Regions from separate parts of the Streptomyces sp. NPDC007205 genome, predicted to be linked through region 3. Evidence: riboswitches for the same ligand, from Rfam matches in the RefSeq annotation. Region 3 holds a riboswitch; each other region holds the start of a gene.
The links. A riboswitch is a leader RNA that binds a small molecule or an ion and turns the genes downstream of it on or off. The one in region 3 is predicted to bind thiamine pyrophosphate.
Positions count from the first base shown of each region.

Region 1: it holds a riboswitch for thiamine pyrophosphate, as region 3 does, so the genes downstream of both, thiO (glycine oxidase ThiO) here and thiC (phosphomethylpyrimidine synthase ThiC) in region 3, are expected to answer to the same signal.
Region 2: it holds a riboswitch for thiamine pyrophosphate, as region 3 does, so the genes downstream of both, ABZ624_RS29195 (thiamine ABC transporter substrate-binding protein) here and thiC (phosphomethylpyrimidine synthase ThiC) in region 3, are expected to answer to the same signal.

Region 1 is NZ_JBEYEW010000008.1:84,122-91,811, forward strand. Features, by position in the region: gene ABZ624_RS16090 (sulfite oxidase-like oxidoreductase) at 64-696, shown strand; gene ABZ624_RS16095 (deoxyribonuclease IV) at 703-1,596, opposite strand; gene pknB (Stk1 family PASTA domain-containing Ser/Thr kinase) at 1,654-3,597, opposite strand; gene ABZ624_RS16105 (thiazole synthase) at 3,686-4,480, opposite strand; gene thiS (sulfur carrier protein ThiS) at 4,484-4,702, opposite strand; gene thiO (glycine oxidase ThiO) at 4,699-5,874, opposite strand; TPP riboswitch at 5,872-5,983, opposite strand; gene ABZ624_RS16120 (hypothetical protein) at 6,037-6,387, shown strand; gene ABZ624_RS16125 (FAD-dependent oxidoreductase) at 6,419-7,654, shown strand.
Region 2 is NZ_JBEYEW010000022.1:1,415-9,104, forward strand. Features, by position in the region: gene ABZ624_RS29185 (hypothetical protein) at 240-773, opposite strand; gene rlmN (23S rRNA (adenine(2503)-C(2))-methyltransferase RlmN) at 1,170-2,276, shown strand; TPP riboswitch at 2,315-2,423, shown strand; gene ABZ624_RS29195 (thiamine ABC transporter substrate-binding protein) at 2,505-3,614, shown strand; gene ABZ624_RS29200 (iron ABC transporter permease) at 3,659-5,260, shown strand; gene ABZ624_RS29205 (ABC transporter ATP-binding protein) at 5,290-6,309, shown strand; gene ABZ624_RS29210 (maleylpyruvate isomerase family mycothiol-dependent enzyme) at 6,334-7,134, shown strand; gene ABZ624_RS29215 (LAETG motif-containing sortase-dependent surface protein) at 7,212-7,690, opposite strand, start outside.
Region 3 is NZ_JBEYEW010000004.1:174,666-182,355, reverse strand. Features, by position in the region: gene ABZ624_RS09560 (cupin domain-containing protein) at 1-299, shown strand, start outside; gene ABZ624_RS09555 (DUF5326 family protein) at 452-664, shown strand; gene ABZ624_RS09550 (helix-turn-helix domain-containing protein) at 885-1,826, shown strand; gene ABZ624_RS09545 (SsgA family sporulation/cell division regulator) at 1,926-2,363, shown strand; gene ABZ624_RS09540 (YibE/F family protein) at 2,462-3,916, opposite strand; TPP riboswitch at 3,997-4,174, shown strand; gene thiC (phosphomethylpyrimidine synthase ThiC) at 4,167-5,969, shown strand; gene ABZ624_RS09530 (hypothetical protein) at 6,182-7,042, opposite strand; gene ABZ624_RS09525 (metallophosphoesterase) at 7,223-7,690, opposite strand, start outside.

The sequences.
Region 1 (7,690 bases), on a different contig from region 3:
CTGCTTGTCCGATTCTCGGAAGGGTGGTCAAGGACACTGCCCGAGGTCTGTCAGGATGGATACATGGGTCATCCGGTGGAGCGCGAGTCTGGAGCAGCGGCAGGGTCCGAGCTCCCGCCGGGTCAGCGGCTCCAGCGCGGCTGGCCGGTCACGCACTACGGGCCCGTCCCGAAGTTCCGGCCCGAGCGCTGGGAGTTCCGGGTCTTCGGCGCCACCGCCGACGGTGACAAGCACGTCTGGAACCACGAGGAGCTCACGGCCCTGCCGTACACCACCGTGGTGGCCGATCTGCACTGCGTGACGAAGTTCAGCATGACCGGCGCGGAGTGGGGCGGGATCCCCGCCCGTACCATCCTCGAGCTGGCCCCGCCGGCGCCCGACGTCACCCACGTGATGGTGTGGGCGGAGTACGGCTTCAGCTCCAACCTCCGCCTGTCGGACTTCACCTCCGACGGCACCATCTTCGCCACCCACAAGGACGGCGAGCTGCTCACCGCCGAGCACGGCTTCCCGGTCCGGCTGATCGTGCCCCACCTGTACGCCTGGAAGGGCCCCAAGTGGGTCCGTGGCGTGGAGTACATGACCGCCGACCGCCGCGGCTTCTGGGAGGAGCGCGGCTACCACAACGTCGGCGATCCCTGGAAGGAACAGCGCTACTCCTACCAGGAGGAACCGGGCGAGGGCCCGGAACTCTGACCGCTCTCAGCAGTCCCTGAGCTTCTTCAGCCGCTCCACGTCCGCCGCATGCCCCTCCCTGCCGCCCGGCGTCTCGATGACCAGCGGGACGCCCGCGGTCGCCGGGTGGGTCATCAGGGCGCGAAAGGGATCCTCGCCGATGTGGCCGGCGCCGATGTTCTCGTGCCGGTCCTTGTGCGCGCCGACCACGTCCTTGGAGTCGTTCGCGTGGATCAGCTTCAGCCGGCCCTCGCCGACGGTGTCGACCAGCAGGTCGAGCGTCTGGTGCATGCCGCTCGGGCCGGTCAGGTCGTGCCCCGCGGCGAAGATGTGGCAGGTGTCCAGGCAGACCCCCAGCTTCGGATGGGCGTCCAGCGCCTCGAAGTACGGGCCGAAGTCCCAGGTGCGGGAGCACAGCGAGGCGCCCTGTCCGGCGGTCGACTCCAGCAGCAGGAACGGATCGTCGTCGTGGGTCAGCTCGTCCAGCAGCGGCAGCATGTGCTCGCGCACCTGCTTCAGCGCCACGTCGCGGGCCCGCCCGCCGGTCGCGCTCCCGGTGTGCACGACCACACCGAGCGCGCCGATCTCCCGCCCGCGCCGCAGCGAGTGCCTGAGCGACTCCACCGACCGCTCCACGGTCGCCTCGGTGTGCGAGCCGAAGTTGATCAGGTACGGCGCGTGCACATACGCCGGCACCGACCGCTCGGCACACTCCTGGCGGAATGCCTCGTCCTGCCGCGGGTTCCCGGCGGGCGTGGCCCAGCCGCGCGGATTGGCCACGAAGACCTGCACGGTCTCCGCCCGCAGCTCACGGGCGTACGACAGCCCCACGGAGTGCAGGCCGCCGGCCACGGGGACATGACCGCCGACGGGATTGCGCGCAGGGGGCGAGGGGAGGGACGCGGGCTGAACGGGACTCACCCGTTCAGGGTGTCATGCCCGCCCCGGCCGCCGGACCACGGTCCCCGGTGACCCCCGTCACCGGATGGTGATCGTGATGGTCGACCCCTTGGGAGCCGTGTCGCCGCCCCCCACCGACTGCTTCTTCACGGTGTCGCCGAACAGGCCGAGCAGCCCGCGGTCCTCGTCCACCTTGAAGCCGGCGCCCTCCAGCGCTTTATGGGCGTCGTCCACGCTGTCGCCGGTCACGTCCGGCACCTCGACCATCTGCGGGCCCTTGGACAGCGTCAGCGTCACCGTGTCGCCCTCGGCGGCCTGACTGCCCTCACCCGGGCTCTGCCGGGCCACCTTGCCCTTGTCGACGTCGGAGTTGACCTGCTGCGGGGCGATCACCACTTTCAGCCCGGCGCCCGTCAGCTCCTGCTTGGCCTCGTCCACGTCGTCACCGGTGACGTCCGGCACATCAACGGGACTGCCCTTGCTGACGGTCAGCGCGATCGCCGAGCCGGCGTGCCGCTTGGTGCCCGCCTTCGGATTCGTGGCGATCACGGAGCCGTTGGCGACGTCCTCGCTGAACTCCCGGGTGACCATGCCCGGCTCCAGCCCGTCCGCCTTCAGCCGCGCCCGCGCCTCGGCCAGCGGGCGGCCCGCGACATCCGGCACGTTCACCGTCTCGGGGCCCAGCGAGATGGTCAGCGTCACCGCGTCGTGGTCGCGGATCCGGGCGCCGGGCGCCGGGTCGGTGCCTATGACCGTGCCCCGCGGGACGGTGTCGTCGTACGCGCGCTTGACCTGCCCGACCTCGAGCCCGGCCGCCTCCAGCCGGTCCCGGGCCTGCGCCTCGGTCTTCGACAGCAGCGGCGGGACCTTCGTGAACTGGCCGGAGTTGATGTACCAGACCCCGGCGCCCACGCCGAACACCACCAGCACGGCGGCGACGATCGTCAGCACCAGACGCCTCGGCCGCCGGGGCGGTGCCGGGGGCGCCTGCAGCCGGCTGGTGTGCCGGACCGCGGGCTCGTCCTCGTTCACCGGCAGCGGGCGCGAGGGGGGTCCCCCCGCGCGAGCGAAGCCGAGCACGGGGGAGGTCAGCGAGCGCGGGATCACGCTCGTCCGGTCCTCGGCGTTGTCGTGCTCCGCGGTGAGCGCCTGCGGCGGCACCGCGTCCAGCTGCCCGGCGCTCAGCCCGAGGCGTGCCTCGCGCAGCTGGGCGAGCAGCGCCACGGCGTCGTACGGCCGGATGTCCGGGTTGCGCGCGGTCCCCGACGCGACCAGCTCGTCCAGCTCGTACGGCAGGCCCGGCACCAGCGCAGAGGGCGGTGGCACGTCGTCGTGTATGTGCTTGTAGAGCACCTGCGCGGGCGAGTCCCCGGCGTGCGGCTTCTCACCGGTCAGCATCTCGTAGAGCACGACACCGCAGGCGTAGACGTCGACCCGGGGGTCGGCGGTGCCCTGCTCGATCTGCTCGGGTGCGAGATACGACACGGTCCCGAGGACGGCGCCGGTCGTGCTGGTCACCGTGTCCACCGACCGCACCAGCCCGAAGTCGGCGACCTTGACCCGGCCGTCGTCCCCTATCAGCACGTTCTCGGGCTTCATGTCCCGGTGCACGAACCCGGCCCGGTGCGCGGCACCCAGCGCGGCCAGCACCGGCTCCAGGATGTCCAGCGCGGCCCGCGGCTGCAGCGCACCCCGCTCGCGCAGCACGTCCCGCAGGGTGCACCCGGCGACGTACTCCATCGCCAGGTACACGTACGACCCGTCGGTCCCCTGGTCGAAGACCTGCACCACGTTCGGGTGCGCCAGCCGCGCGACGGACTTCGCCTCCCGGATGAACCGCTCCACGAACGATCCGTCCGACGCGAGCGTCGGGTGCATCACCTTCAGCGCGAGAACACGGTCCAGACGGGTGTCCAGGGCCCGGTACACCGTGGCCATCCCGCCGGCCGCGATCCGTGCGTCGACGCGATAACGGCCGTCGAGCACCTGCCCGACGAGGGGGTCCTGAAGGGTCGTATCCACGCAGGGGAGTCTACGAGGGCCGACCGACAGTGCCGCACGCTGTGCTGTTCCGGGGACGGAATGCAGCACAGCTGTGACTCCCCCGCGATCAGAAGGCCGGACGTTCGGGATCCAGGTGGGCGCGCCCCTCCGTCGGGGAGGAGGCCTCCGCGAAGTGCCTGCGCGGAATCCGCCCGGCCAGCCGGGCCAGCCGGCCGCCCTCCACAGCATGCCGCATCGCGGCGGCCATCAGCTCCGGCTCCTGCGCCCGCGTCACCGCCGAGGCCAGCATCACCCCGGCACAGCCCAGCTCCATGGCCAGCGCCGCATCCGATGCCGTCCCGGCCCCCGCGTCCAGGATCACCGGCACCCGCGCGTGCTCGACGATCAGCTGGAAGTTGTGGGGGTTGCGGATCCCGAGCCCGGACCCGATCGGCGACCCCAGCGGCATCACCGCGGCACACCCGACGTCCTCCAGCTTCCGCGCCAGCACGGGATCGTCATTGGTGTACGGCAGCACCGTGAACCCGTCGTCGACCAGCGTCTCCGCCGCCTCCAGCAGCTCCACCGGATCCGGCAGCAGCGTCCGCTCGTCGGCGATGACCTCCAGCTTGACCAGGTCCGTGCCCAGTGCCTCCCGTGCCAGGCGCGCGGTCAGCACGGCCTCGCCCGCGGTGAAACAGCCCGCGGTGTTCGGCAGCACCCGGATGCCGAGCTTCTGGAGCACCGACAGCACCGAGCCGTGGACGGACGGGTCCACCCGCCGCATCGCGACCGTCGTCAGCTCCGTACCGGAGGCGACCAGCGCCCGCTCCAGCACGTCCAGGCTGGGCGCACCGCCCGTGCCCATGATCAGCCGCGACGAGAACGTCGTGCCCCCGAGGACCAAGAGATCGTCGGCCATGGCTCAGCCTCCCTGGACCGCGGTGAGGACTTCGACCCGGTCGCCCTCGGCCAGCGCCGTGGCCGCCCACTGCGCGCGCGGGACGACGGTCTCGTTGACGGCGGCGGCCACCCCGGAAGGCGCCGCGACCAGCGACCGTACGACGGTGTCGAGAGCGGTACCCGGGACGATCTCCCGGCGCTTCCCGTTGACGGAGATGGAAAGGGTGACGGAGATGCTCATGCGGGCTGCTCCATGAGGACGGCGGCGGCACCGAAGCGCCGCGGTGTGAACGGACGGGCCGCTTCCGGCGGTTGGCCGCCGGTCAGCAGCTGGGCCAGCACATCGCCGGTGACCGGCGTGAGCAGCACCCCGTTGCGGTAGTGCCCGGTGGCCAGCAGCAGCCCGTCGAGCCCGGACGGGCCGAGCAGCGGCGCGTTGTCGGGGGAGCCGGGGCGCAGCCCGGCCCGGGTCTCGGTGAGCGGCAGTTCGGTGATGCCCGGCACCAGCTCATGGGCGTCGCGCAGCAGCTCGTACACCCCGCCCGCGGTGACGGTCGTGTCCCAGCCCAGCTCCTCGCTGGTGGCGCCGACGACCAGTTCGCCGTTCTCACGGGGCACGAGGTAGACATGGCCGCCGCGCACCACGGCCCGTACGGTGCGGCTCAGGAAGGGCGCGTACCGGGGCGGCACGGTCAGCCGGAGCACCTGGCCCTTCACCGGCCGCACCGGCGGCAGCAGCGCCTCAGGCACGCCGGCGAGCCGCCCGCTCAGGCTGCCGGCCGCGAGGACGACCTGGCCGGCGCGCAGTTCGGCACCGTCCGCCGTGGTGACCCCGGCGGCCCGGTCCCGTACGACGTCCAGCCGTTCGGCCCACGCCCGGTGGAACACCACTCCCGCCCGCTCGCACGCGGTCACCAGGGCTGCCGCAAGGCGCCGCGGGTCGATCTGGTGGTCGCCGTCCACCCGCAGCCCGCCGCGCACCCCGGGTGCCAGCATCGGCTCCAGACGCCGGCACTCCCGCCCGGACAGCCACTCCGAGTCCAGACCCGAGCGCTGCTGAAGGGCGTGCAGTTCGCGCAAGTGGGCGCGGTCGTCGGCGTCGAGCGCGACCGCGAGGGTGCCGCACCGGCGGTAGCCGAGGTCGTGGCCGGTCAGCTCGGTCAGCTCGGCCGCGAAGTCCGGGTAGCGGCGCGCCGATTCCAGGTTCAGGGCGAGCAACCTCTCCTCGCCGTAGTGCAGTTCGGTGACCGCGGCCAGCATCCCCGCCGCGACCTGCGCGGCCCCGCCGCCGGGCTCGGGGTCCACCACGGCCGTGGCGAGCCCGCGCTGCGCCGCGCGCCAGGCCGTGACCAGGCCGATGATGCCGCCCCCGATGACGAGGACGTCGGACGTATCGGACGTACGTGACGACATGGGCGTCCAGCCCCTCCCTTCGCCGGCATGACCCGGATCAGGTTCGTACGGTCGGAGGCCGCCAGCCTCCCTCTCAGCCCGGTGCGTCCGGGCTCCCGCGAGTGCTTGTACGGTGGCCACCCTAGCCCGCCCCGCTCGTCACCCGTAAGGGAGCCCCTGCCCGTGTCCCGGTCGCTCGACGGACTGATCCTCGCCCCTGTGGCGGACCAAGCCCCAGGTCAGGTGGGCACCCACACCCGGTTCGCCTACCACGAGACGGAGGGCGAGATCTGGGCCGAGTACGCGGGCGGCGACGTGGTACGCGGCCATCTGGTCGGCACCCGGGAGGGCGACCGGCTGGACTTCCGCTATGTCCAGCTGAGGACCGACGGGTCGACCGCCTCCGGGCACTGTGTGTCCACGGTCGTCGAGCTGCCGGACGGGCGCGTGCGGCTGGAGGAGACCTGGGAGTGGGAGTCCCGGGCGGGCTCCGGCACGAGTGTTGTGGAACAGGTCACCGAGCCCGCCCGCTGACTGACGCTCCGTCACTGTCTATGGTGATCGGGTGAGCGAGCAGACAGCACAAGAGGGCACGTCACAGGGGCGGCGCGTGGTCGTCGTCGGCGCCGGCATGGCCGGGGTGCAGACCGCGGTCGCCCTGCGCGAACAGGGCTTCCAGGGCACCGTCACCCTCATCGGTGCCGAACCCCACCAACCGTACGACCGGCCGCCGCTGTCCAAGGCCGTACTGCTCGGCAAGGCGGAGGACTCCGCCTTCGACGTGGACTTCGAGTCGCTCGGGGTCGAGCTGCGGCTCGGCTGCGAGGTGCTGGGCGTGCGCCCCGCCGCGCACGAGCTGGACACCGAGCAGGGCCCGGTGCGGTACGACGTCCTGGTCCTCGCCACCGGCGCCGAACCGGTCACCCTGCCCGGCACCGAGGGGGTGCCCGGCGTGCATCTGCTGCGCACCCTGGACGACGCCGAACGGTTGCGGCCCGTGCTCGCCCGGCAGCACGAGATCGTGGTCGTCGGCGCGGGCTGGATCGGCGCCGAGTTCGCCACGGCCGCCCGCGAGGCCGGCTGCGCGGTGACCGTCGTGGAGGCCGCCGGCCGTCCGCTCGCCGGCGCCCTGCCCGCCGAGGTCGCCGCCCCGATGGCCGCCTGGTACGCCGACGCGGGCGCCGACCTCCGCACGCACGCGCGCGTGGAGCGCGTCGAGCCCGGCGCGGTCGTCCTCGCCGACGGCACCCGGCTGCCCGCGGGCGCCGTCGTCGTCGGCATCGGGGCCCGCCCCGCCACCGCCTGGCTGGCCGGCTCGGGTATCGAGCTGGGGCCGCACGGGGACGTCCTCGCCGACGACCGTCTGCGCACCTCCGTCGAGGACGTGTACGCCGTCGGCGACTGCGCCTCCTTCCCCTCCGCCCGCTACGGCGAACGACTGCTCGTCCACCACTGGGACAACGCCCTGCAGGGCCCCCGCACGGTCGCCGCGAACATCCTCGGCGAGACCCCGGCGGTCTACGACCCGGTCCCGTACTTCTGGTCCGAGCAGTTCGGCCGCTTCGTGCAGTACGCCGGCCACCATGCCGCCGCCGACCGGCTGGTGCGGCGGGGCGACCCGACGGGCCTGGCCTGGTCGGTGTGCTGGCTGCGCGGCGACCGCCTTGTCGCTCTGCTGGCCGTCGGTCGCCCGCGCGACCTGGCGCAGGGGCGGAGGCTGATCGAGGCGGGCCGCAGCATGGACGCGGAGGCTCTGGCGGACCCGGCCCGCCCGTTGAAAGACGCGACTGCAGCGCCCTGAAGGGGCGCGGGGCCGTAGCGATAGGCGGCTCCGCCG
Region 2 (7,690 bases), on a different contig from region 3:
CCGAGCCGGTAAGGGGTGCGGGGTGAGTGTGCAACAGCGTGACGATGTCAACGCACAACCACAAATACGTGCGGACATCGATGGACCATCGCAGCAGTTGAGAGGCAGGCCAGCCCCAGGTCGGCCACGCGCCCAGGTTGCTTCAGTATGAAGCGGTCAACGTGGAACGCCCTGAAGGCGGAGTAAGAGGCGTCTCGCGGGCTGGGTGGCCATCCTATGTGTCATTTACCGTGGCCAGCTCAATTAGTGATGATATTGCCGCCAAGTGCCTCACGTGCTGCCGATGATGTCGCAGAAACAGCCCGCCTTCGACGATTGGCCGCATCGATAATGGCATCATTCGGTTCTTCTCCTTGACGCGCCGCCTGGATGGTCCTCAACTCACCGTACAGAGCCTTTCGCAGTTCACGCCCGCACTCTAGGACTTCCAGCGGCCCCTCGATCGATACGGCATTGATTAATGGGAGGAGGTTATTGGCTTCCCGCCAGGCTAAATCAAATAGCCTCTGGAAATCACCATCGCTGAGTTGTGCATCGTGAGTCTTGGTGATGGCGTCCACCACACTGCTTGCCTTGTCTAGGAAAGCCTTATAAGCGTCACGGCGCGCTTGGCGGAGTCCGGCGACTCTATTCTCGGCACGCTCCTCGCGCGCAAGGAGAATTGCGTGCTCATTCTGTAAGCGGATACTTCGCAGACTGATCAGAGCGGCCACCGCCGAGCCACCCAATGCTGCTGCGGCAGTGATTAGCGCAACGACCACGGTCTGATTCATGGAAGCCTCCGCTCTGCTCACATGCGGTGGCACCCCGGCCAGCCGTCCGATCAGCCTCGGGTCTTTGAAGCCTGGACACAAGACCGCTGCAGTCGACGGCGGCAGTCGGAAGCGAAGGCCCGACAAGGCCCAGCCTTCTCCAGGGTGCTTCGAGACGAAGGGGCCCTTGCCATCGGCATGCCAGATCCAGGCGGGCGCGCACCCGGCAGCTTGTCGCGGCGGTGGCGTGGACCCTGCTGGGCTACCAGGCAATGATCACGGGCATCCTCGATCAGTGCTGGGCCGTCCCTGGGCCGTGCGAGGTCGACCAACGCTGACAGTCAGCGCCCACGGGTGACCACCCCCACCCCGCTCTGGCCTGGGGCCCCGGAGATGATCTGCGACACTGGTCGTGTTATGCCTGCACCCGGAGAACTCACTTTCGTCGCCCCGCGCGGAGCCAAGAAGCCGCCGCGGCATCTCGCCGACCTCACGCCCGCCGAGCGCAAGGACGCGGTGGCCGAGATCGGTGAGAAGCCGTTCCGTGCCAAGCAGCTCTCTCAGCACTACTTCGCGCGGTACGCGCACGACCCGGAGCTGTGGACCGACATCCCCGCCGGGTCGCGCGACAAGCTGCAGGAAGCGCTGTTCCCGGAGCTGATGACCGTCGTACGGCATCTGTCCACCGACGAGGGAACCACCCGCAAGACGCTGTGGCGGCTGTTCGACGGGACCCTCGTCGAGTCCGTGCTGATGCGGTATCCGGACCGGGTGACGATGTGCATCAGCTCGCAGGCCGGGTGCGGGATGAACTGCCCGTTCTGTGCCACCGGGCAGGCGGGGCTCGACCGGAATCTGTCGACCGCCGAGATCGTCCACCAGATCGTCGACGGGATGCGGGCCCTGAGGGACGGGGAAGTGCCCGGGGGACCCGCCCGGCTGTCCAACATCGTCTTCATGGGCATGGGTGAGCCGCTCGCCAACTACAAGCGGGTCGTCGGCGCGATCCGGGCGCTGACCGATCCCGCACCGGACGGGCTGGGACTGTCGCAGCGCGGGATCACCGTGTCCACCGTCGGGCTCGTGCCGGCCATCCACCGGTTCGCCGACGAGGGCTTCAAGTGCCGGCTCGCGATCTCCCTGCACGCCCCCGACGACGAGCTGCGCGACACCCTCGTCCCCGTGAACACACGGTGGAAGGTGCGCGAGGTGCTGGACGCCGGGTTCGAGTACGTGGAGAAGAGCGGGCGCCGGCTGTCCATCGAGTACGCCCTCATCCGGGACATCAACGACCAGGCGTGGCGCGGTGACCGGCTCGGCCGGCTGCTCAAGGGCAAGCCCGTGCACGTCAATCTCATTCCGCTGAACCCGACGCCGGGGTCGAAGTGGACCGCCTCCCGGCCGGAGGACGAGAAAGCGTTCGTCGAGGCCATCGCCGCGCATGGTGTGCCGGTGACGATCCGGGACACCCGAGGGCAGGAGATCGACGGAGCCTGTGGTCAGCTGGCGGCCACCGAGCGGTAATCTGGCCACGTCCACATATCCTCAGTCCACATATCTTCATATTCCGACAGGGGAGCGCCACAGCGCTGAGAGTGCGGCGGACAGGGCCGCAGACCCTCTGAACCTCGCCCAGGTCATTCTGGGTAGGGAGTTCGGTCATCACTCAAGCTGTTGCGCCCTGCCCGGGTCTCCCCAGCGGAGCCCGGGCAGGGCCGCGTCTCTTCCTGGCCAACCCCAGGAGGACATCCAGTGCAGAACAAGACCTTCGTGGCCGTGGCGGTCGGGCTCGGCCTGATCAGCCTGTCCGCGTGCGGATCCGGTGACACCAAGCCGTCCGCGGACTCCAAGACGGTGACGCTCGTCAGCCACGACTCGTGGCGGATCTCGAAGAGCGTGCTGAAGGACTTCGAGCGTCGGACCGGGTACAAGGTCCGCAATCTCCAGGACGGCGACGCCGGGCAGGCCGTCAACAAGGCCATCCTGACCAAGGACAACCCGCAGGGCGACGTCTTCTTCGGCGTCGACAACACCCTGCTCTCCCGGGCCCTCGACAACGGGCTGTTCCAGCCGTACACGGCCAAGGGGCTCGACAAGGTCGGCAGCCAGTACCAGCTCGACCAGGCCAAGCACCGGGTCACGCCGATCGACTACGGCGACATCTGCGTCAACTACGACAAGGCGTACTTCAGCAAGCACAAGCTGACCCCGCCGCAGTCCTTCGCGGACCTCGCCAAGCCCCAGTACAAGAACCTCCTCGTCACCGAGAACGCGGCCACCTCCTCGCCCGGCCTCGGCTTCCTGCTCGGCAGCGCAGCCCAGTTCGGGGATGGGGGCACCTCCCGCCCGAGCGAAGCCGGGAGTGGGGGAGGCTGGCAGGACTACTGGAAGAAGCTCAAGGCCAACGGCGTGAAGGTCGTCGACGGCTGGGAGCAGGCCTACTACCAGGAGTTCTCCGGGTCGTCGGAGGGCAAGAAGGCCGGCGGGGACCGGCCGCTCGTCGTGTCGTACGCCTCCTCGCCGCCCGCCGAGGTGATCTACGCCAAGAAGCGGCCCAGCACCGCACCGACCGGCGTCGCGACCGGCACCTGCTTCCGGCAGATCGAGTTCGCCGGGCTGCTCAGCAACGCCAAGAACCCCAAGGGCGCCAAGGCGTTCATCGACTTCCTGGTCTCCAAGGAGTTCCAGGAGGACATGCCGCTGAACATGTACGTCTACCCGGTGGTGCAGGGCGCGAAGGTCCCCGCCGAGTTCACCGAGTACGGGCCGGCCGCCGAGCACCCCGAGACCATGGCGCCCGGCAAGATCGCCGCCAACCGTGACCAGTGGGTCAAGTCGTGGACCTCGCTCGTACTGAAGTAGTCCCCCGCAAGGACCGCGCGGGGAGCGCGGCGCGGCTCGGGCTCATGGCCCTGCCCGTCGCGTTCTTCGCGCTGTTCTTCGCCTGGCCCGTCGCCGCGATCGTCGCGCGTGGGCTGAAGGTGGACGGCGCCTGGCAGTTCGGGCGGCTCGCGGACGTGGTCACGCAGCCGGACATCCGGCACGTGCTGTGGTTCACCACCTGGCAGGCGCTGGCTTCCACCGCGCTCACCCTGCTGCTCGCGCTGCCCGCCGCCCATGTCTTCGCCCGCTTCGACTTCCCGGGCAAGCAGCTGCTGCGGGCCGTGGTCACCGTGCCGTTCGTGCTGCCGACCGTCGTCGCCGGCAGCGCGTTCCTCGCCCTCGTCGGACACGGCGGGCTGCTCGACGAGCTGTGGGGCGTACGGCTGGACACCACGGTGTGGGCGATCCTGCTGGCCCACGTCTTCTTCAACTACGCGGTCGTGGTACGGACCGTCGGCGGACTGTGGTCCCAGCTCGATCCCCGGCAGGAGGAGGCGGCCCGGATGCTGGGCGCGTCTCCGTGGCACGCCTGGCGGAAGGTGACGCTGCCCGCCCTCGCGCCCGCCGTGGCCGCCGCCGCGCTGATGGTGTTCCTGTTCACCTTCACCTCCTTCGGCGTCGTCCAGATCCTGGGCGGCCCCACCTTTTCCACCCTCGAAGTGGAGATCTACCGACAGACCTCCGAGGTCTTCGACCTCTCCACGGCCGCCGTCCTCACCCTCGTCCAGTTCGTCGCCGTCGGCGCGATCCTCGCCGTGCACGCCCGGACCGTACGGCGAAGGGAGAGCGCACTACGGCTCGTGGACCCGAAGGCGACCACCCGCCGGCCGCGCGGCGGCGGGCAGTGGGCGCTGCTCGCCGGGGTGCTCGTCACCATCGCCCTGCTGCTCGTCCTGCCCCTCGCCGTGCTCGTGCGGCGCTCCCTCGACGCGCCCGGCTTCGGCTACTACCGGGCGCTCGCGCACTCCGACGGCGGTACGTTCCTGGTGGCGCCGGTGCACGCCGTGTGGACCTCGCTGCAGTACGCCGTCGCCGCCACCGCCGTCGCCGTCGTGATCGGAGGTCTCGCCGCCGCCGCGCTGGCCCGCAGGGACGCCGGACGGCTGGTGCGCGGCTTCGACGCGCTGCTGATGCTGCCGCTCGGCGTGTCCGCCGTGACCGTGGGCTTCGGATTTCTGATCGCCCTCGACAAGCCGCCGCTGGACCTCAGACAGTCCTGGATGCTCGTCCCGCTCGCCCAGGCGCTGGTCGGCGCCCCCTTCGTCGTACGGACGATGCTGCCGGTGCTGCGCGCGGTGGACGCACGGCTGAGGGAGGCCGCCGCCGTGCTCGGGGCCTCTCCCTGGCGGGTGTGGCGGGAGGTGGACCTGCCGCTGGTGCGGCGGGCGCTGCTGGTCGCGGCCGGGTTCGCGTTCGCCGTCTCGCTCGGTGAGTTCGGGGCGACCGTGTTCATCGCCCGGCCCGACAACCCCACCCTCCCGGTCGCCGTGGCCCGGCTGCTCAGCCGCCCGGGAGACCTCAACTACGGCCAGGCGATGGCCCTTTCGACGATTCTGATGGTGGTGTGCGCCGCCGCGCTGCTGGTCCTGGAGCGGCTGCGCACCGACCGGACGGGGGAGTTCTAGATGCTGCCGGCCCGACGGGGGAGTTCTCGATGCTGCTGAGCCTCGATGCCGCGACCGTGCGCTTCGGCGGGCGGGCCGTGCTCGACGCGGTCGATCTCGATGTCGCCGAGCACGAGGTGGTGTGTGTGCTGGGCCCCAGCGGCAGCGGGAAGTCGACCCTGCTGCGGGTGGTCGCCGGGCTCCAGCCCCTCTCCGGCGGACGGGTGCTGCTCGGCGGTCGCGACCAGTCGGGCGTTCCCGCGCATCGGCGGGGCGTCGGCCTGATGTTCCAGGACCACCAGCTCTTCCCGCAGCGGGACGTCGGCGCGAACGTGGCCTTCGGGCTGCGCATGCACGGGGTGGGGAAGAGTGAACGGGACGCCGAGGTGGGCGAGTTGCTGGAGCTGGTCGGGCTGCCCGGGGCCGCCCGGCGGGCCGTGGCCTCCTTGTCCGGGGGCGAGCAGCAGCGGGTGGCCCTCGCCCGGGCGCTCGCGCCCCGGCCCCGGCTGCTCATGCTGGACGAGCCGCTCGGCCAGCTCGACCGCTCGCTCAGGGAACGGCTGGTCATCGAACTGCGGGAGCTGTTCGGCCGGTTGGGCACCACCGTGCTCGCCGTGACCCACGACCAGGGTGAGGCGTTCGCGCTGGCCGACCGGGTGGTGGTGATGCGGGACGGGCGGATCGCGCAGTCCGGTACGCCGCTGGAGGTGTGGCAGCGGCCCGCCGACGCGTTCGTGGCCCGTTTCCTCGGCTTCGACAACGTGGTCCCGGCGACCGTCGCGGGGACGGTCGCCGACAGCCCCTGGGGCAAGCTGCCGGTGCCCGAGGGCTCCCCGCAGGGCGCCCGCAGCCTGCTGGTCCGGCCCGCCGGGGTACGGCTCGTGGCGGCCGACACCGGTCTGCCCTGCACGGTGACCGCCCGCACCTTCAAGGGCACCCATGTCGCCGTCCACCTCCAGCCCCAGGACGGGCCGCGCCTGGAGGCGGCGTGCGCGCTGCGGGACGCGCCGGAGGTCGGGGGCGGGGTGGGTGTGGAGTTCGACGCGGCCGAAATCGTCGTGCTCGGCTGATCATCGGGCCCTTAGGGTGACGGCATGACTGTGCTCTCCCATGACCGCTACTGTGACGAAATCTCCCGTCAGACCGAGCAGTTGAGGGCCGTGGTGGCCTCTGGCGCCGATCTGTCCGCGACCGTGCCGACCTGCCCTGACTGGTCGCTGGAAGACCTCGTACGGCATATGGGCGGCGCCCTGCGGTGGGTGGAGACCCTGGTGCGCACCCGGGCCCAGGAGAACGTCCCCTACGATCAGGTGTCCCTCGGTGCCGGGCCAGAGGAACGGGGCGACGCGGTGGCGCTCGACAAGTGGCTGGCTCAGACCGGTGAGCTGGTCGTCGCGACGTTGCGCGAGGCCGGTCCGGACACCGCGGTGTGGAGCTTCTTCCCGGAGAAGGCCGTCTCCGGGTTCTGGGCCCGACGGATGACCCACGAGATCACCGTCCACCGCGCCGACGCGGCCCTCGCCGCCGGGCTCGACTACGAACTGTCACCGGAGATCGCCGTCGACGCGATGGACGAGTGGCTGGACTTCGGCGTCTTCCTCCAGCGGGTCCGCGGCCATGAAGAGGCCCTGCGCCTGGACGGGCCCACCCGCACCGTCCACCTCCACGCGACCGACGCCGACCCGGCCCTGAACGCCGAGTGGCTGGTGGAGTTCGGCCCCGACGGCGTGCGCTGGCGGCGCGGCCACGAGAAGGCCACAGTCGCCCTGCGCGGCCCGCTCACCTCGGTGCTGCTGGCCTTCTACCGCCGGCTGCCGCTGGACAGCCCCGGCCTCGAAGTCCTCGGTGAGCGGGAGGTGTTGGAGTTCTGGGTGGAGCGGGCGAGCTTCGGCTGAGCCGGGCGGAGAGACGACCGCGGCCCGTCCCCTGGGGATAGGAGGACGGGCCGCGGCGGTGTACGGAGGGCGAGGCGTCAGCCGTTGCCGCGTGTCCCACGACGGCGCATGCCGAAGTAGACCGCGCCACCGCCGACGACGACCAGCGCGCCCGCGATGCCTGCGATCAGGCCGGTGTTGGAGCTGGCACCGGTCTCGGCGAGGTTCGAGTCACCGACCGCCGGGGACGGCGCGTTGCTCGGCGCGGACGCCGGGGCGGAGCTGGACTCGGAGGCCGACGGAGTCGGGGTCGCCGACTCGGCCGGGGCGGACTTCGACGGCGTCGGCTTCGGTGTCCTGGCCGGCGGCTTCGGGGTCGGGCTCTCGGTCTTGCAGGCGGTGGACGGTGTCACCAGGTCGGGCTGGATGTCCTCGTCGACGCTCTTGTTGGCGGCCGTGATGTGCACGCGGTACGTCGCGCTCGGCTTCCAGTCGTCCGGGAAGGTGACCGGAGCGCCCTTCGCCGAGCCCTTGACCTTCTGCTCGCCCACCTTGGTCTCGACGCCACCGATGCCCT
Region 3 (7,690 bases):
ACGAACTGGAGGCGGAGCGAGCCGCCAACGAGGGGGCCTACCTTCAGTTCCTGCGCGAGCGGAACATGTCCGTCGGCCTGTACGCCCTCAACGCCGGCGAGCACGACCCGCAGAAGCCGCACAACCAGGACGAGGTGTACTTCGTCGTGAGCGGCCGGGCGTCGATCACGGTCGGACTGGAGACGACCGAGGTGGCGCGCGGCAGCGTGGTGTACGTGCCGGCCGGCGTCACCCACAAGTTCCACCACATCAGCGAGGACCTGAGGGTTCTCGTCGTCTTCTCTCCGCCCGAGGCGTGAGCCCGCACCTCGGGGTTCCCTAGGGGACGGGTCAGGGGAGGACAAGGGATGCGAGGCCCCCGCCGGGCCCCTTGCCGGCCCTAGCATCGAGTGCAGAACGCCAACGCTGTATTCGAGAACACAGACTTACGAGAACGCAAAGGACGAGGGCTATGCGAGAGATCTTCGCGGGACTGCCGTGGTGGGTGAAGTGGGTCGCGGTGCCCATCATCGCCCTGGTCGTGTTCGGCGGCCTGATAGCGACCGTGGTCGGGTTCGTGATCGGTCTGCTGTTCAAGGCGCTGGTCTTCGTCGCCCTGGTCGGCGGACTCATCTACGTCGTGCGCAAGTTCATGGCGGGCTCCTCGTCACGCGGCGACTGGTGACGGACGCGGGAACTGGTGACCGCTCACGGGATCACCGGTTGCCGGCAAGGTGATCACCGGTTTCCCTCGGGGGAGGGAAGTTTCCCCGGGAGGCCGTCTGCGGTCGGGGACGGACGATTAGAGTCCGGAACTCCCGCGGGGACCGGCCCCGCGGGCGGCGCAGATCCCCTCCGTGCTCCTCCTCCGCACGGGCTGCCCCTCGCGCTCCGGGAGTAACCCCTTGGCCACGGTTGACACCACACCGGCAGAGCCCCACGCACCCCCCAACCCACCGCGCACCTGCGCGCCCCCCTCCCCACGTCCGCCGACCGTCGCGGTCCCCGAACAACCGCACCCCAGCGGCGCCTCGGGCCCGCCGCACCGCGCCGGCGCCTCAGGACCGCCGCACCCCGCCGACACCACCGGACCACCGGCCACCGCGACGCTCATCGGGTCCGTCCAGCGCGCCATGCGCCTGCTGGAGACCGTGGCCACACACAGCTACGGCGCCCCCGCCAAGCAACTCGCCCGCGAGACGGGCCTGGCTCTGCCGACGACCTACCACTTGCTGCGCACCCTGGTGCACGAGGGCTATCTGCGCCGCGAGAAGGGGCTGTTCTTCCTCGGCGAGGCGGCTGAGCGGCTGGGCAGCAGCGGAGCTCAGCAGAAACGTCGCAGCGCGGTCGCCGACACGCTCGCACACTGGCGCGATTCCATCGGGGTGCCGGTGTACTACGCGATGTACCGGGACGGCGAGATCGAGGTCATGTGCGTCTCCGACTCCCCCGGGGCGCCGGCGGTCGAGGAGTGGGCCGACTTCCGCGAGACCGGTCACGCGCACGCCATCGGGCAGTGTCTGCTCTCCCAGCTGGACGAGGACGCCCGCCGCGACCACCTTGCCCGCTATCCCGTCCAATCGCTCACGCCGTACACCGTGCGCGACAACGATGCCCTGGTGCGGCGGCTGGCCCGGATGCCGCGCATGAAGCCGGTGGTGGAGCGTCAGGAGTACGCGCTCGGGACGGTCTGCGCGGCGGTGCCGATCACGGTCGGCACGACCGTGGCCACGATGGCCATGTCGCTGCCCGCCGACCAGGCCGACCGGCTGCTGCCCGCGGCCCGTCGGCTGCAGGCCGAGATCGGGCGGCATCTGGGGACGCTCACCCTCTCTATCAGTATCTGAAAACTTACTCCTTGTGATCTCACGTGTACGTTCAGCAAGATTTGACCACGGTTACAGGGAGCAATCCCGGCCAGTCGGTGTCATATGACGGGATGGACGATGCGCGAGTCCGTACAGGCAGAGGTCATGATGAGCTTTCTCGTGTCGGAGGAACTCTCCTTCCGCATCCCGGTGGAGTTGCGCTACGAGACCAGTGATCCCTATGCCGTGCGGCTCACCTTTCATCTACCCGGTGATGCTCCGGTGACTTGGGCGTTCGGGCGTGAACTGCTGATCGACGGTGTCGGCCGACCGTGCGGGGAAGGGGATGTGCACATCGCTCCCGTCAGTTCCGATGTGCTGGGCGAGGTGCTGATCAGGCTTCAGGTCGGCTGCGACCAGGCCCTGTTCCGTTCCTCCGCACCTCCGCTCGTGGCCTTCCTGGACCGTACGGACAAGCTCGTGCCGTTGGGCCAGGAGGGCGCCCTGGCCGACTTCGACGCCCATCTGGACGAGGCCCTTGACCGCATTCTGGCCGAGGAGCAGAGCGCGGGCTGAAGCGTCACGGCACGGGCCGCCGGGCGCTGCGCCATGCCGCGTGGACGCATGCAGGAACGCTTCTGCCTGGTGCCCTGTCCGGGACGCTCAGCTCGGGCTCACCGCTTCCGGCGTCGGCCGCGGCCGCCACGAGCCGTAACGAGCTGTGCCGGAGCCGGGGTGCCCGGGCCGGTCCGGTCGGCCGAGACCACCAGGGCGGCGAGCGCGGTGGTGACCGGGACTGAGGCGACGAGACCGATCGAGCCCACCAGCGTGCGCACGATCTCCTCGGCCACCAGTTCGCTGTCGGCCACGGTCCCGACGCTGCTCTGCGCGATCGAGAACAGCAGCAGCAACGGCAGCGCGGCACCGGCATAGGCGAGGACAAGGGTGTTGACCACGGAGGCGATGTGGTCGCGGCCGATACGGATGCCGGCCCGGTACAGCCCGCGCCAGCCCATCGACGGATTGGCCTCGTGCAGCTCCCAGACGGCTGACGTCTGCGTCACGGTCACATCGTCCAGGACACCGAGCGAGCCGATGATGACGCCGGCCAGCAGCAGGCCGCTCATGTCGATCGACGGGTACAGGCCATGGATCAGACCGGTGTTGTCGTCCGTGTTGCCGGTCAGGGCGGCCCAGCTGATGAAGAGGGAGCCGAGTACACCGATCAGCGACAGGGAGATCAGCGTGCCCAGCACCGCCACCGACGTCCGCGCCGACAGACCGTGGCACATGTACAGGGCGATCAGCATGATGGCGCTCGCTCCCACCACTGCCACGAGCAGCGGGTTCGAACCCTGGAGGATCGCGGGCAGGATGAACAGGGTCAGCACCAGGAAACTCACCGCCAGTGCGATGAGCGCCATGAGCCCGCGCAGCCGTCCGACCACCACCACGGCGAGCGCGAAGATCCCCGCGAGCAGCGTCATGGGGAACTTCCGGTTCACGTCGGCCACCGAGTACTGCAGGTCCTTCGGTGCCGAGGGCTCGTAGGCGGCCACCACCTTCTCGCCCTGGTGCAGCTGCCGGGTCTGGTCCGGCTGCACGATCTCGGTGAACGTACGCCCCTTGTCCTTGCCGGTGTCGACACGGACGGTCGCCTTCTTGCAGGTTCCCTTCGCCTCCTGTTGCGCCGAGGTGCCCTCGGCGGTGGAGGTGTTGCCGGTCGGGGTGTCGCCGGATGCGTTCACCGACCGGCAGCTCACCTCGACGACCCTGGTGACCGTGGCCTGCTGGGTCTCCCGGTCGAAGCCGACGCCGGTGCGTTTGTGGGACGGAGCTCCCCCGGGCCAGAGAACCAGCAGCCCGACGACGACCGCCGCGGTGAACGGGACCAGGATCGCGGCGATGACCTTGCGCAGGTGCTGGGAGACCGGGGCAGCGGGACCGTGGCTGTGGCTGTGGCTGTGGCTGTGGCCGTGCGCGTGACCGTGGCCTCGGCCGTGACCGCGGCCGTCGTCCCCACCAGATCCCCGCCCGGGACCCTGGCCGTCGCCCCCGCCGAAGCCGGTGCCCTGCTCTGAGCCCTCGTGATGGCGTGGCTCGGGCGGCTGATATGGGTACTGATCCATCCTGGTCACCGCCCGATCATTGCAAGAACGGCGGGGGCCCACTGTTCACCGCGCCACATATGGCGCTAGCGTGGAGGCACCTTTGCACACGCGGGAGCTCGGAGCACCGGGCTGAGAGGGCGCTGACCTCCGTACACGCGATGTTTCACGTGGAACATGCCATGTTCCTCAGGAAACACCGGCAGACGGAAACCGCTGCGTCGACCGCCGAACCTGTTACCGGGTAATGCCGGCGTAGGGAGTAGGTCACATGACCAACAAGGACGCACGCACGCCTGCCTCCGTCCAGGACGAGAAGTCCCAGGAGGCCGGGAAGTCCATCGGCTGGCACAAGGCGTACGTCGAGGGTTCGCGCCCCGACCTGCGCGTGCCGGTCCGCCAGGTGCACCTCACCAACGGGCAGTCGGTCACGCTGTACGACACGTCGGGCCCGTACACCGACCCACTCGTTGATACCGATGTCCGCAGGGGCCTGCCGCCGTTGCGGGATAACTGGATCATCGCCCGCGGCGACACCGAGGAGTACGCGGGCCGTCCCGTCCGTCCCGAGGACGACGGGATCAAGCACACCTCGCCGCGTGGCGGGCTGCGCAACCTGGACGCGGTCTTCCCCGGACGCCCGCGCCAGCCGCGCCGGGGTCGCAGCGGCCAGACGGTGACGCAGCTCACGTATGCGCGCCGGGGAGAGATCACCCCCGAGATGGAGTACGTGGCCATCCGGGAGAACGTTTCTCCCGAGGTGGTCCGCGAGGAGATCGCGGCGGGCCGGGCGGTGCTGCCGGCCAACGTCAACCACCCGGAGATCGAGCCGATGATCATCGGCAAGCGGTTCCTGGTGAAGGTCAACGCCAACATCGGCAATTCCGCGGTGACCTCCTCCATCGAGGAAGAGGTGGAGAAGATGACCTGGGCGACCCGCTGGGGCGCCGACACGGTCATGGACCTCTCCACCGGCCGCAACATCCACACGACGCGTGAGTGGGTGCTGCGCAACTCCCCCGTTCCCATCGGCACGGTGCCGCTCTACCAGGCACTGGAGAAGGTCGACGGCAGGGCCGAGGAACTGACCTGGGAGATCTACAAGGACACCGTCATCGAGCAGGCCGAGCAGGGCGTGGACTACATGACGGTCCACGCCGGCGTGCGGCTGCCGTACGTCCCGCTCACCGCCAACCGCAAGACCGGCATCGTCTCGCGCGGCGGCTCGATCATGGCCGCGTGGTGCCTGGCGCACCACAAGGAGTCGTTCCTGTACGAGAACTTCGAGGAGCTGTGCGAGATCCTCGCCGCCTACGACGTCACGTACTCGCTGGGCGACGGTCTCAGGCCGGGCTCGATCGCGGACGCCAACGACGAGGCGCAGTTCGCGGAATTGCGAACCCTCGGGGAACTCAACCGGATCGCCAGGCGTTTCAACGTACAGACGATGATCGAGGGTCCGGGACATGTCCCGATGCACAAGATCAAGGAGAACATCGACCTTCAGCAGGAGATCTGCGATGAAGCTCCGTTCTATACGCTCGGCCCGCTGACCACGGACATCGCGCCGGCGTACGACCACATCACCTCCGGCATCGGCGCTGCGATGATCGCCTGGTGGGGCACGGCGATGCTCTGCTACGTCACGCCCAAGGAGCACCTCGGCCTGCCCAACCGGGACGACGTCAAGACCGGCGTCATCACCTACAAGATCGCTGCGCACGCGGCCGATCTCGCCAAGGGGCACCCGGGAGCCCAGGAGTGGGACGACGCGCTGTCCGACGCGCGCTTCGAGTTCCGGTGGGAGGACCAGTTCAACCTCGCTCTGGACCCGGACACGGCACGGGAGTTCCACGACGAGACCCTGCCCGCCGAGCCCGCCAAGACGGCCCACTTCTGCTCCATGTGCGGGCCGAAGTTCTGCAGCATGAAGATCAGCCAAAGCATCACAGAGCGGTTCGGTGGTGCGGCGGCTGAGGGGGCGTCACCCGAGGAGGTCGCTGAAGGAATGCTGCAGAAGTCGAAGGAGTTCGCTGAGGCGGGGAACAGGGTGTACCTGCCGATCGCGGACTGAGCTCAACGTACGGCGGTCCGTGCTCCGAATGCTCAAGCCGGCTGGGAGCACGGGCCGCGCGCTCACGGCCGTGGACGCCTTCTCGCGGGACATCCGCCGCGAACACGGCGGCTGACCGGGTGGTGATACCACGCCGGTTGGCCGCTCGGTCCCCCCCGGTCGGGACCCCGCGGTACGGAGCGCGAGCCGGGTTGTTCGGGTGCTGGTGCGGGTCAGTCGGGCTGGTGCTCCGGGCCGCCGAAGTCCGGGCTTGTGTAGTCCGGGCTGGTGAAGCTCGGGCGACCGGAGCCGGAGCCGTCGTCGGGGCTGCTGAAGCCGGGGCGGTCGTACCCGAGGCGGGGCATGCGGCCGCTCGGGGCGGGTGGCGTCGTGTGGTGCAGGGCGGCTGGTCCGGGCTCGGCGAGCGCCTCGCGCAGGAACGGCAGGATGCCTCGCTCCAGCAGGGCGTCCCGCCAGGCCTCTCTGGCCCTGTCCAGCTCCCGGTGCGCCGCGTCCAGTGCCTGGGCCTGGGGCGAGCTGCTGTTGCGCAGCGCGGTGAGGAGCAGGCCGACGGCGGCGACGAGGATCGCGGCCGCGGTCACCGCGCCGAACACCCAGCCGGCGGTGAGCATGGTCTGCGCGAAGGCCTGTCCGGGGCTGAGTGTCTTCAGGATGTAGCCGACGAGGAGGAAGATCGCCGCGGCCGTTCCGGACAGGACGGGAGCCAGGACGGCGATGACCGCGATGGCGCCCGCACCGGTGCTCTCGGCATCCTCGCCGAGGGTGGTGACGAGCCCGGTCGTGGCCGAACCCGGCTCCGCGGTGGCGGAGTCGCCGGCGGCCGACGGGGCCATGGCCGGGTGGCGCAGTTCCTGGCGGACCTTCACATAGTGCTGGTATTCGGCCGCTGCGGCGGCCGTGATCAGGGCGCTGGCGTCGAGTGCCATGGTGCGCAGTTGTTCCGGATTGAGCCGCTGTCCGACAGCGGCCAGTTCCGGCCGGTGCGGTGCGGAGCGCAGCGCCTCGCTGAGGAGCCGCTCGAATTCCTGGCGGTCCTCGCTCTGCAGGTGCTGCGGAACGCTGTTCATGTGCATCCCCCGATGCTCCGTAGGGCTTGGGGCTCGCACGCCGGCGAGCCGTCGGGCAGAAACGGAGGGGAGCCTGCTACGGATAAGCCGATGGTAGAGCCGTGACGGCACACGGTGACAGGGGGTTGCCGGAAATTGCCCCCCGCGTGCGTGTACTCCGCCGGGGGACGCCTGCCCGCGGGACGGTCAGGTAGTCAGGGGCAGTTGCCGGACCAGTAGCTTTCCGGCCATGGTCACCCCGCCGTCCATCGCGATGGCGAGCCCGTCGGCGTAGACGTGCGGGTCCTCCACGGCCGGGCCGGTGCCCTCCTCGCCGTCCTCGGAGCCGACCTCGCCGAGGAGGTAGGGGATCGGGCTGTGGCCGTGAACGATGCGAGTGCCGCCGTACGTATCGAGGAGGGAGCGTACGGCGTCGGCGCCGCCCTCGTCGCGGAAGGAGAAGCGCTTGGTGAACTTGCGGAACAGATCCCAGCACTCGTCCGCGTCATTACGGGTGAGGGTCTCGCGGACGGTGTCGTTGACCGCCTCGATGGAGTCTCCGTAGTCGAGGTAGGCGGTGGTGTCCGAGTGCACGAGCAGATAGCCGTCGACCTCCTCGACGGCGTCGAGACGGGCCATCCACTGCAGGTGGTGGTCCTGGAGGCGGTCCATGTC